3 regions of the Pseudomonas sp. GW821-FHT09C10 genome follow, and region 2 is predicted to be linked to each of the others. Evidence: riboswitches for the same ligand, from Rfam matches in the RefSeq annotation. Region 2 holds a riboswitch; each other region holds the start of a gene.

Region 1 (3,992 bases), on a different contig from region 2:
CGGTGCCGGGTAAAACTCCGTCACCGGCCCCAGGCACAAGACCGCCAGGGGTTTCGCACCGGGCGGCAGGCCCAGCAGGTCGGCCAGGGCCTGGGGGTCGAACAGCGAGACCCAGCCCATGCCCAGCCCCTCGACCCGCGCCGCCAGCCACAGGTTCTGGATCGCACAGGACAGCGACGCCAGGTCCATCTCCGGCAAGGTGCGCCGCCCGAAGATGTGGCGCTCGCGATCATCCATCAACGCCGCCACCAGCACTTCGGCGCAGTCGTGGATGCCTTCGACCTTGAGCTTCATGAACGCATCGGAGCGCTCTCCTAACGCCTCGGCGGTGCGCACGCGTTCTTCTTCCACCAACTGTTGAATCCGGCTGCGCAATGCGCGGTCGCTGATGCGGATAAACCGCCAAGGCTGCATCAGGCCGACACTGGGGGCCTGGTGCGCGGCCTGGAGCAGGCGATGCAGCAATTCGGGCGCGACACTGCCGCCGCTGAAGTGGCGCATGTCGCGGCGTTCGGCGATGGCGCGGTAGACGGCGTTGCGGTCGGCCTGGGGGAAAGCGTTGTCGGTCATGGCCCTATCGGGGGCAAGCCCCCTCCCACAGTGGATGGGGTTTCAGCTCGGTCCGGGGCAAACAACGCGGCTACCGCCGTCGGATTCGACGGGAAATAAAAGTGCACGTAAGAGGCCGTCATCCGCCCCTGCCGGAACACCGCTTCGGCACCGCGCCCACCGTTCGGGCTCAGGCCACGGGCAATCGGCTGGCACTCGGTGCTGGTCAGGGAATGGTGATACGTGTGTCCGCGCAGCACGCCTTCCGGCAGTTCGACGCTTTGCAGGGCCAGGGCCGCGAGTTTCTTTTGCATCACCGCATCGCCTTGCAGCAGGCCGACCAGCTCGGCGCGGGTGCCGTCGACATCGGTAAGCGAATCCAACAGGTAGAGCATGCCGCCACACTCGGCGAGCAAGGGTTTGCCGGCGGCATGATGGTTACGAATGGCGTCAAGCATCGGCGTGTTTTGCGACAGCGCCTGGTGGTGCAATTCCGGGTAACCGCCGGGCAAGTACAGGCTGTCGGCCTCGGGCAGTTGGCGATCATGGATCGGCGAGAAGAAGTGCAACTCGGCCCCCATCGCCCGCAGCAGGTCGAGGCTGGCGCCATAGGTGAAGGCGAAGGCTTCGTCACGGGCCACCGCAATGCGCACACCGACCAGCAATGGTTCGGCCACGATCACTTCCGGCGCGGCGAAGGTCACCGGTGGCGGTAATGCGACTTCACAGCTGCTGCCCAATGCCTGGGCGGCGGCGTCCAGGCGCACGTCGAGGTCATTCAGCTCGCTGGCCTGCACCAGGCCCAAATGGCGGCTGGGCAGTTCGATCCCGGTTTCGCGGGACAGGGCGCCATACCAACGCAAGCCTTCGGTGAGGCTGCCTTCCAGCAACTGCGCATGGCGCAGGGTGCCGACGCGGTTGGCCAGTACCCCGGCAAACGGCAGGTCCGGCTGATAACGCGCCAGGCCCAGGGCCAAGGCGCCAAAGGTCTGGGCCATGGCGGTGCCGTCGATCACACCGAGCACCGGCACGCCGAAATGCCGCGCCAGGTCGGCGCTGGACGGTGTGCCATCAAACAGGCCCATCACGCCTTCGATCAGGATCAGGTCGGCCTCACCCGCCGCTTCCCACAGCAGCCGACGACTTTCCTGCTCGCCCACCATCCACATGTCCAATTGATACACCGGCGCACCGCTGGCGCGCTCGTGGATCATCGGGTCCAGGAAATCCGGGCCGCATTTGAACACGCGTACCCTGCGCCCCAGGTTGCGGTGCAAACGGGCCAGCGCGGCGGTGACGGTGGTTTTGCCCTGGCCGGACGCCGGTGCGGCGATCAGGACGGCCGGGCAGTGACGGGGCTGATTCAAAGTTCGACGCCCTTCTGTGCCTTGATCCCGGCCTGGAACGCGTGCTTGAGCATGCCCATTTCAGTGACGGTGTCGCCCATTTCGATCAGTTCAGGCTTGGCGCCACGGCCGGTGACGACCACGTGCTGCATCGGCGGACGGGCTTGCAGGTCGCTGAGGACCTGGTCCAAGTCGAGGTAACCATGCTTGAGGGCGATGTTCAGCTCATCCAGCACCACCAGGCCGATGCGCGGGTCTTGCAGCAGTTCGCGGGACACGGCCCAGGCGGCTTCGGCGGCAGCGATATCGCGCTGGCGGTCCTGGGTCTCCCAGGTGAAGCCTTCGCCCATCACGTGGAAACGCACTTGCTCGGGGAAACGGCGGAAGAACAACTCCTCACCGGTGCTGTTGCGCCCCTTGATGAACTGCACCACACCGCACTGCATGCCGTGGCCCATGGCGCGCGCGAGCATGCCGAATGCCGAGCTGCTCTTGCCTTTGCCGTTGCCGGTCAGCACCAGCAGCAAGCCACACTCATTGGGGGAATTGGCGATGCGCTCGTCGATCACGGCTTTTTTGCGCAGCATGCGCGCCAGGTGGCGTTCGTCGCGGTCGGGGGTATCGGTCATGGCAGCTCTCCATTGGGGCTGGACAAAAACGGCAGGCAGGAAAAAACAGACAGCCAAGCATCGCCCACCGTGATGCTGTTGGATGATCTAGGCCGGTCTCCGGGCTCATGAGTGGTGCGCTGGCTCATCGACAGAGCGAACACGCCGACGGCGCGCCTTCCCATATCGCGGGCGATACAGTGGCAAAAGGCACCGTCTTGACTCATTTACCGTTGCGGGGGCAGCGCCGGAATCGCGGCAGCACTGTGTACAAGTGCGCTCGCTCACCGGCTTCCCTGTTTCACTCGGTCGACCCATGGGTCACAGAGCACCTGGAACAAGCCGCGAAGGTTAGTGGGTTGGGGGTGGAGCGTCAATTAAAGCTGGCCTTGCACTTGAACCATCGCACCAGCGCCCTCCTCTACCCTTACAGGTATCAAGGAGAACACCATGCATAAAACCAGACTCGCCCTACTCATCATGCTCGCCGGCACCCTCGCCGCCTGCGGTGAAAGCTCCACCCTGCAGGTGTCCGACGGCACCGGGCCGTCGCCGCAGCTACCGGAGCCGAACAAAACCCTGATTCCCACGGTGAACATTGCCCCGGCCATCGGCTGGCCGCATGGTGCGAAGCCGACAGCAGCGGCCGGCACCCAAGTGGCGGCGTTCGCCGAAGGCCTGGACCACCCGCGCTGGCTGTATGTGCTGCCCAACGGCGATGTGCTGGTGGCAGAAACCAATGCGCCGCCCAAACCGGATGATTCCAAGGGCATTCGCGGCTGGGTCATGGAGAAGGTCATGGGCCGCGCCGGTGCCGGGGTGCCGAGCCCCAATCGCATTACCCTGCTGCGCGACGCCGATCACGATGGGGTTGCCGAGACCCGTACAGTGTTCCTGGAAAACCTCAATTCGCCCTTCGGTATGACACTGGTCGGCAATGACCTGTACGTCGCCGATTCGGACAAACTGCTGCGCTTCCCCTATCAAGCGGGCGAAACCGCGATCAAGGCACCTGGCACCAAGGTGGTCGACCTGCCGGGCGGGCCCCTGAATCATCACTGGACCAAGAACGTGATCGCCAGCAAGGACGGCAGCAAGCTGTACGTGAGTGTCGGCTCCAACAGCAACGTCGGTGAGAACGGTCTTGAGGCGGAACAGGGCCGGGCGGCTATCTGGGAAGTGGATCGCGCCAGCGGCCAGCAGCGCATTTTCGCTTCCGGCCTGCGCAACCCTAACGGCATGGCCTGGGAACCCCAGAGCGGCAAGCTATGGACCGCGGTAAACGAGCGCGACGAGATCGGCAGCGACCTGGTGCCGGACTACATCACCTCGGTCAAGGATGGCGGGTTCTATGGCTGGCCCTTCAGCTATTACGGCCAGCATGTGGATGTGCGCGTCACGCCGCAGAACCTGGACCTGGTGGCCAAGGCAATCGTGCCGGACTATGCGGTAGGGCCGCACACCGCGTCTTTGGGCCTGACGTTCGCCG
Region 2 (3,992 bases):
TCGGATGCCCTTTGGGGCGGGCATACGGGACGATGGGCCCTGCGGCGCGCAGAAGCGGATTTCGTCACCGGATCACCCCGCCCGGTTGAATTGGAAAATCGGTGGCGAGGCAGGTCTCCTGGCTTGGGGCTTGCGGGTCTTGCGACCGGCGCCGACTGCGCCTTCCCGCCGCAGTGGCAGTGGCGTGGCAGTCAGATAAACCCTTCACAGTTGCGGGGGCAGCCGCGGCTTGAACCGCGTTCCCTTCTTAGCTTCGGCCTGGGCCGAAGAACCTCGAGGGTGCAAGGCTACGCAGTGAGTACGAGCGGGTCAATGTCGAAACGGCCTGACCGCCCGCCTGAACACTATCCAGGGGTTGAAAACGGACGCCCATCATTAGGCGTTTGGTTCAGAACCTTTGATATCAGTGCAGACGGCAATAGTGCGCAACTTATGTAAAAGCTCGCCTTGAAGCCAGACTAATTATTTAGTCCATACGAATTAAAGAAGCGCTGCAACTTAACGTAATCAGTTCCCAAATGAGTACAGGGAACAGAAACATCGAAAAACACCACCCATCCCCGGAGCAGCTTTGCCAATAGACGAAGTTTAACGCAGCATAGCCAACTCGGATAAAAACACTATGGAATTTTCAATACGCACTCAAACTACTGCGCCCCTCCCTTCGGCATCGATCGAAGTGACTGGCAACGTACACCCCAAAACTGATTCTCTGCCCCTCGCAGCGGCACAAAAAAAACCATCAGACATTACCTTTTTCGAGAACCACAGCAACCCGTTGCTGGCCAAAGAACTGTTGGACCATTTCCGTGATCTGGAAGGCCCGAACGGTAAGGCACGCAACAGCTTTCGCCTGACCGACCTAAAAAAGATGGCGGCAGGCAAACTACACGACGGACGAGATGCCAAACAAGAGCAAATAGAGCTTGCGAAGGAGGTCATCAGCCGCCCAGACCTAATGACGTCACTCTTTTCACACATCCGTGGAGAGCCCTACGGCGAGGCAACCTGGAACAATGTCGCTATTATCGCTGAAGACTTCAAAAGTCTTAGCGATGGGTCTTTGCTGGGGCAAGTCAGAGTTTATTTTCGCGAGTTCGCCGAAGGTGCTAACGATGAATATGTAAACTTTAACGAACTGCGAGAGGCCGCACGGGAAATACGGAGCACCCGAGACTTCTCCTACAATGCAACAGCCGTTGCCAGAGAGCTTCTTAATAGGCCTAGCCTGCTTCGTCAGTTGGATATAACGCGTGGCGCGTTCTTGCATTCAACCAAACCAGACGACAGGTTTAATTTGTCCAATATTACGTACGCACGCATGGAGGCCTCTTACTCGCCCCATCGCCCTGCCTGATCAACATCCACTGGAACGCCTGCCGTAAACCGCGGGGCGTCAGTCGTCTATTTGACGCCCGCCCACTGCCCATGCTCTCCTACACATCTTGTTTCGGGTGCCCTTCACAGGGTGAAACGGGAAACCGGTGAGTCATGGCGTCATGACGAGTCCGGTGCTGCCCCCGCAACGGTAAGCGAGTGAAGCGTCAGATCCACTGTGCCTGTACGGCATGGGAAGGCGACGTTTTGTAGACCCAGTGTCCCTCGCAAGCCCGGAGACCGGCCCGAATAACCTCGAATAACAAACCCGCGGTGGGCGGGCGCTGTTAAAACCCTGCGTGCCTGGCTCGCGGGGTTTGCATGCGCTCGTGTCACCCTGACACCTGAAAGGGACGCGCCATGTCGATCGTCAGCAGCACCTCGCACACCGCCAGCAGCTCCGCCACCCTCAGCCAACGCCTGACCGCCGCCATCGGTGCGTCGATCCTCGGCGCGTGCCTGGTGTATTTCGCCGGTTTCTCGCACATCGAGGCGGTGCACAACGCTGCCCACGATACCCGCCACAGCGCCGCGTTCCCGTGCCACTGAGGCCTGCCGACATGATCAAGCGTATTGCGCAAACCGCAGGGTTCACCGGCTTGCTGGCCGCCCTGCTGCTGACCCTGCTGCAAAGCTTCTGGGTCGCTCCGCTGATTCTGCAGGCGGAAACCTTTGAAAAGGCCCCGGCCGCGACTGAAGTGGCCCATGAGCATGCTGCTGGCGCCGCCGCACACACCCACGACGCCGAAGCCTGGGAGCCCGAAGACGGCTGGCAGCGTGTGCTGTCGACCACCGGCGGCAACCTGGTGGTGGCCGTCGGCTTCGCCTTGATGCTCGCCGGCCTCTATACCCTGCACGCACCGACCCGCACGGCCCAAGGCTTGCTGTGGGGCCTGGCCGGCTACGCGACCTTTGTGCTGGCGCCCACCCTGGGCCTGCCACCGGAGCTGCCGGGCACTGCCGCCGCCGACCTGGCACAACGGCAGATCTGGTGGATCGGCACCGCTGCGTCGACGGCTGTGGGTATTGCCCTGATCGTGTTTGGTCGCAACTGGCTGCTGAAAGTCCTGGGCGTGGCGATCCTGGTGGTGCCGCATGTGATCGGTGCACCGCAGCCGGAAACCCATTCGATGCTGGCGCCGGAAGCCCTCGAAGCGCAGTTCAAGATCGCTTCGCAGTTGACCAACGTGGCGTTCTGGCTGGCCCTTGGCCTGATCAGTGCCTGGTTGTTCCGCCGCAACCGCGACGATCAATACTCGGCATGACCCTGGTGGTCGGCCTGGGTTGCCAGCGGGGTTGTGATGTCGACACCCTGCTGGGCCTGTTGGACAGCGCCCTGGCCGAGGGCGGGATCGAGCGCCAGCGTGTCACGGCACTGGCCAGCATCGACCGTAAACAGGACGAGCCAGGGTTACTCGCCCTGGCCCGACTGCTCGACCTGCCCTTGCAATGCTTCAACGCCGGGCAACTGGCCGTTTACGAAGACCGGCTGAGCCACAAATCGGCGGTCGCGTTTGCCAATACCGGCTGTTACGGCGTCGCCGAAAGTGCCGCCCTGGCCCTGGCCGAACAGCTCTGCGGCGGCCCTGCCCGCTTGTTGATCACCCGCCAGAAAACCGCCCAGGCCACCTTTGCATTGGCCTGCGCCGGCTAAAATCCCGATAATCGTCAGTCCCGATCATGAGCAATCTTCATGCTCGCCCGTTTTTCCACAGGAATTCTCCATGACCGTCTACTTCATCGGCGCCGGCCCCGGCGATCCGGAATTGATCACCGTCAAAGGCCAACGCCTGATCCGCAGTTGCCCGGTGATCATCTATGCCGGCTCGCTGGTGCCGGCGGCGGTGCTGGAGGGTCATCAGGCGCAGCAGGTGGTCAACAGCGCCGAACTGCACCTGGAACAGATCATCGAACTGTTCAAGGCTGCCCACGCCAACGGCCAGGATGTGGCCCGCGTGCACTCCGGCGACCCGAGCCTGTATGGCGCGATTGGCGAGCAGATCCGTTACCTGCGCGAGTGGGGCATCCCCTTCCAGATCATTCCCGGCGTCACCGCGGTGGCCGCCTGCGCAGCGTTGCTGGAGACCGAACTGACCTTGCCGGACATCGCCCAAAGCGTGATCCTGACCCGCTACGCCGATAAAACCCGCATGCCGGCCGGCGAAGACTTCAACAGCCTGGCCCGCCATGGCACCACCATGGCGATTCATCTGGGGGTCAACCATTTGGAGAAGATTGTCGCCGAACTGCTGCCGCACTACGGAGCAGACTGCCCGATTGCCGTGGTTCACCGGGCGACATGGCCGGATCAGGATTGGGCCGTGGGCACCCTCAGCGATATTGCCGACAAAGTCGCCGCCAAGGGCTTTCGGCGTACGGCGTTGATTGTGGTAGGTCGGGTACTGGCGAGTGATAGTTTCAGTGACTCGTCGTTGTATCGGGCCGGGCATGCGCACCTTTATCGGCCTTGATTATTTACTTCACTAAAAACCAATAACACGTTGATTCAACTGAATAAATACAATAAAAAAGTGGGAGGGGGCTTGCCCCCGATGACGGTGTGTCAGCCTGCTCATGAGTCGACTGAGGCACCGCTATCGGGGGCAAGCCCCCTC
Region 3 (3,992 bases), on a different contig from region 2:
GAGTTGCGGTCGAACACCTCTTCGAAAAAATCGAACGTGGCACCCAAGCCGTCATAGGCTTCGTCCACGGCGGCGTCGCCACTGGCGGGCTGGCCTTCACCGCGGATCAGCTTGCCCGGCAGGCTGTCGGTGCCTTCGGCGCTGTAGATCGAGCGCCGTTTGCCGGCGCCCATGACCAGGGCCATGTGGGCCGGCCCCTTGGCGGGCACTGCGACCATGCGCAGCGAACGGAACGTGCTGTCCTTGGCGCGGGTGCGCAGCGCGATGTCGCGCTGGGCCTTATCACCGTGACGCGCGATCTGGTCGAGCATATACGGCGGGATCAGGCAGAAAATCGGGTTGCGGTGGTGGCGATCACACATTAGCTGGCTCCCTGTTGGCATATGGTGTAGCTCCGGTAACCGTTTGAGGATAGCCCCCCAGGGTTAACCCGTGTCATCAATTGTCATCAATCTATGTTGCAGTCGTGTTTATCCAAGGAGGACTTACCCATGCCAGCCCGCAAAGCCAAAATCGATCTTGCGCACCGCCCACGACTCGCCGATCTGCGCCCTTTGATCGCGACCAATCCCACCCTGATGGAAGCCCGGGCGGCGAAGCCCCGTGTCACCGCGGCCAAGGATCTACAGGACCGACAGGGCTACGCCGAGGACTTTCTCAGCAGCTTCACAGTGCCCTGGCCCACCGCCGATGAGGCATTGGCGGACGACGTCCAACCGCTGCGCCTGGACTACACGCATTTCTCGGTGACGATGTCCCGTTCCCGACGACTGGCGCTCTACGTGGGCGTCAATATCGACGGCGGGCAGCATGTGGAGATTATCCGCAGCAACGACACCTGGGCCTACGATGGGCGCCTGCCGATCAGCGCCCAGGTCGGCGAAGAGCTCTATGCCAGCAATGGCCTGGATCGCGGCCACCTGGTACGGCGCCAGGATCCCAACTGGGGCGATGCGGCAAACACCGCCAACCTCGACACCTTCCACTTCACCAACTGCTCGCCGCAGATGAGCGGGTTCAACCAGAAGACCTGGCTGGAACTGGAAGACTACATCCTCAATAACACGCAACGTTGGAAAGCCCGGGCAACGGTGTTCAGCGGCCCGGTGTTCGCCGACGACGACCGCCTTTACCGTGGCATCAGAATCCCCAAGGCGTTCTGGAAGGTGGTGGCCTACCTCAGCGATGACGGCAAGCCCTCCGCCAGCGCCTACATGATCGACCAAAGCCGCGAGTTGGGTCAGCTCGACCTGATGTTCGGCCAGGTCAGGACCTACCAGCGCAGCGTGATCCAGATCGAACAATTGACCGGCATCCGCTTCGCCAACCTGGCGGACTACGACGGTTTCAGCAACGAAGAGCGCGCCACGGGCACGCGAATTGAAGCGCTGATCCGCGGCCCCGAGGATATTCGTCTCTGACCGGGCGCCCTTCGGGCTGTATCGCCTGGCCCTAATCAACTACCATACCGCGCCGGTTCCCGAACGGGACTAATAGGGAATCCGAAGCGCGGTACACCGCGTCAATCGGAACTGCCCCCGCAACTGTAGGTGCCGAGCCTGCTCCCCACTGCCACTGGACCGCGTCCGGGAAGGCCGGAGCGTGGCGACGACGCATCAGTCAGGAGACCTGCCGGCCCAGTAATCACTAACCGGCGGGGTGTCCGGGAAGGACCTCCTTGCCTGCCCGTTCGGCAGCGTTCGAGGGCGTATTTCCGAACCGTACCTCCCCTGTTTCCACGTACGGTTCACACGGAGATCGCCTCATGCTGCCACGCGTTACCGCCCTGATCAGCGGCCTGGGTTTCTGCGCCCTGGCCCACGCCGCCCCCACGCATTACCCGCTGACCCTGGAAAACTGCGGCAGCACCCTTACTTTCCCGCAGGCGCCCGCGCGCAGCGTGACCATCGGCCAGGCCGCCACCGAAATGCTCTATGCCCTCGGCGTGGCTGACCGCGTGGTGGGCACTTCGCTGTGGTTCAACAGCGTGTTGCCGCAGTTCAAGGCGCAGAACGACAGCATCGAGCGCCTGGCCAACAACGAGCCCAGCTTCGAAGCAGTGATCGCCAAGCGCCCGCAACTGGTGGCCGCCGAGCTGGAATGGGTGGTGGGCCCGCAAGGCGTGGTCGGCACCCGCGAGCAGTTTCACGAACTGAAGATCCCCACCTACCTGCTGCCCTCCGACTGCGAAGGCAAGGACAACCTGGTGGGCGCCGACGGCACGCGGCTGGAGCCGTTCCGTATCGAGACCATCTACAAAAGCATCCGCCAGCTGGCGCAGATTTTCGATGTACAGGATCGCGGCCAACAGTTGAACGATGAGCTCCAGGCGCGCCTGGCCAAATCCGTGGCCACCGTGCAGAGCAAAGGCCTCAAGCAGGCCAGCGCGCTGGTGTGGTTCTCCAGCGCCGAACTGGCCAGCGACCCCTACGTGGCCGGACACAAGGGCATTCCGGAGTTCATGCTCGAAACCCTCGGTTTGCACAACGTGGTGCAATCCGATGAAGAATGGCCCGCCGTCGGCTGGGAAACCCTCGCCAAGGCCAACCCGACCTTCCTGGTAATCGCCCGCATGGACCGCCGCCGCTACCCCGCCGACGACCATGAAAAGAAACTCGCCTTCCTGCGCAGCGACCCGGTCACGCGCAACATGGACGCGGTGAAAAACAACCGCATCATCATCCTCGACGCCCTGGCGCTGCAGGCCAGCATCCGCATGTTCGACGGCCTTGAACACCTGGCCACGGCCATCGACGGCTACGACCTGCCGCAATGATCCGGACCTTACTCGCCCTGGCGCTATTGCTGATCGCCGTGCTCGCCGGCGTGGCCATCGGCGAAACCGCCATCTCGCCCCAGGTGGTGCTACAGGTGCTCGCCAACAAACTGTGGGCGGCCGGTTACGTGCTGGACCCGATCGATGAAGGCGTGGTGTGGAACTATCGCCTCACCCGTGCCCTGGTGGCCGCCGCCTGCGGTGCGGGGCTGGCCACCTGCGGGGTGATTTTGCAGTCGTTGCTGCGCAACCCGTTGGCCGATCCGTACCTGCTGGGCATCAGCGCCGGGGCTTCGACCGGCGCGGTGCTGGTGGCGTTGATGGGCGTGGGCGGCGGGCTGATTTCATTGTCGGCCGGCGCCTTTGTCGGCGCGATGGCGGCGTTTGCCCTGGTGATCCTGCTGGCGCGGGCCAGCGGTTCGTCCAGCGGCACCGGGCAGATCATACTCGCCGGCATCGCCGGCTCGCAGCTGTTCAATGCACTTACCGCGTTCCTGATCACCAAGTCCGCCAGCTCCGAACAGGCACGCGGCATCATGTTCTGGCTGCTGGGCAACCTCAGCGGCGTGCGCTGGCCGTCGGTGTGGCTGGCGGTGCCGGTGGCGGTCACCGGCCTGGCGGTGTGCCTGTGGCATCGTCGCGCGTTGGATGCGTTTACCTTCGGCACGGATTCGGCGGCCTCCCTGGGCATCCCGGTACGCCGCGTGCAGGTTGTGCTGGTGGGGTGCGCGGCGCTGGTAACGGCGGTGATGGTGTCGATTGTCGGCTCCATTGGCTTTGTCGGCCTGGTGATCCCCCACGCGGTGCGCCTGCTGCTCGGCACCGGGCATTCGCGCCTGCTGCCCGCCAGTGCGCTGGGCGGCGCGTTATTTTTGATTGCGGCCGATGTGTTGTCGCGCACCTTGATCAAGGGCCAGGTGATTCCGGTCGGCGTGGTGACGGCGCTGGTGGGCGCGCCGGTGTTTGCGCTGATCCTGATTGGCCGGAGGAATGCGCGATGAGCGTACTGAGTTGCACCGGCCTGGGCTTCAAGGTGCGTGAGGCGGAGTTGCTGCAGGATATTCACCTGGAGGTTCAGCGGGGGGAAACCCTGGGGATTGTCGGGCCCAACGGCTCCGGCAAATCCACCCTGCTCAAACTGCTCGCCGGCCTGCGCGCACCGGCCAGCGGCGACGTGCACCTGGGCGGCCAGCGCCTGGGCGACCTGTCCCGCCGC

What was found. A riboswitch is a leader RNA that binds a small molecule or an ion and turns the genes downstream of it on or off. The one in region 2 is predicted to bind cobalamin.
Region 1: another riboswitch for cobalamin. It lies ahead of cobO (cob(I)yrinic acid a,c-diamide adenosyltransferase); the one in region 2 lies ahead of AC07OT_RS19880 (CbtB domain-containing protein).
Region 3: another riboswitch for cobalamin. It lies ahead of AC07OT_RS26170 (ABC transporter substrate-binding protein); the one in region 2 lies ahead of AC07OT_RS19880 (CbtB domain-containing protein).

What each region holds. Positions count from the first base shown of each region.
Region 1 is NZ_JBWKPE010000012.1:103,362-107,353, forward strand. Features, by position in the region: gene bluB (5,6-dimethylbenzimidazole synthase) at 1-570, opposite strand, end outside; gene AC07OT_RS22020 (cobyrinic acid a,c-diamide synthase CobB) at 567-1,916, opposite strand; gene cobO (cob(I)yrinic acid a,c-diamide adenosyltransferase) at 1,913-2,524, opposite strand; cobalamin riboswitch at 2,598-2,854, opposite strand; gene AC07OT_RS22030 (PQQ-dependent sugar dehydrogenase) at 2,954-3,992, shown strand, end outside.
Region 2 is NZ_JBWKPE010000010.1:201,745-205,736, forward strand. Features, by position in the region: gene cobW (cobalamin biosynthesis protein CobW) at 1-1, opposite strand, end outside; cobalamin riboswitch at 92-291, opposite strand; gene AC07OT_RS19875 (hypothetical protein) at 623-1,357, shown strand; cobalamin riboswitch at 1,436-1,640, shown strand; gene AC07OT_RS19880 (CbtB domain-containing protein) at 1,738-1,926, shown strand; gene AC07OT_RS19885 (CbtA family protein) at 1,938-2,642, shown strand; gene AC07OT_RS19890 (cobalamin biosynthesis protein) at 2,639-3,031, shown strand; gene cobM (precorrin-4 C(11)-methyltransferase) at 3,102-3,848, shown strand.
Region 3 is NZ_JBWKPE010000016.1:163,525-167,516, reverse strand. Features, by position in the region: gene AC07OT_RS26180 (M4 family metallopeptidase) at 1-362, opposite strand, end outside; gene AC07OT_RS26175 (DNA/RNA non-specific endonuclease) at 492-1,421, shown strand; cobalamin riboswitch at 1,458-1,651, shown strand; gene AC07OT_RS26170 (ABC transporter substrate-binding protein) at 1,766-2,776, shown strand; gene AC07OT_RS26165 (FecCD family ABC transporter permease) at 2,773-3,777, shown strand; gene AC07OT_RS26160 (ABC transporter ATP-binding protein) at 3,774-3,992, shown strand, end outside.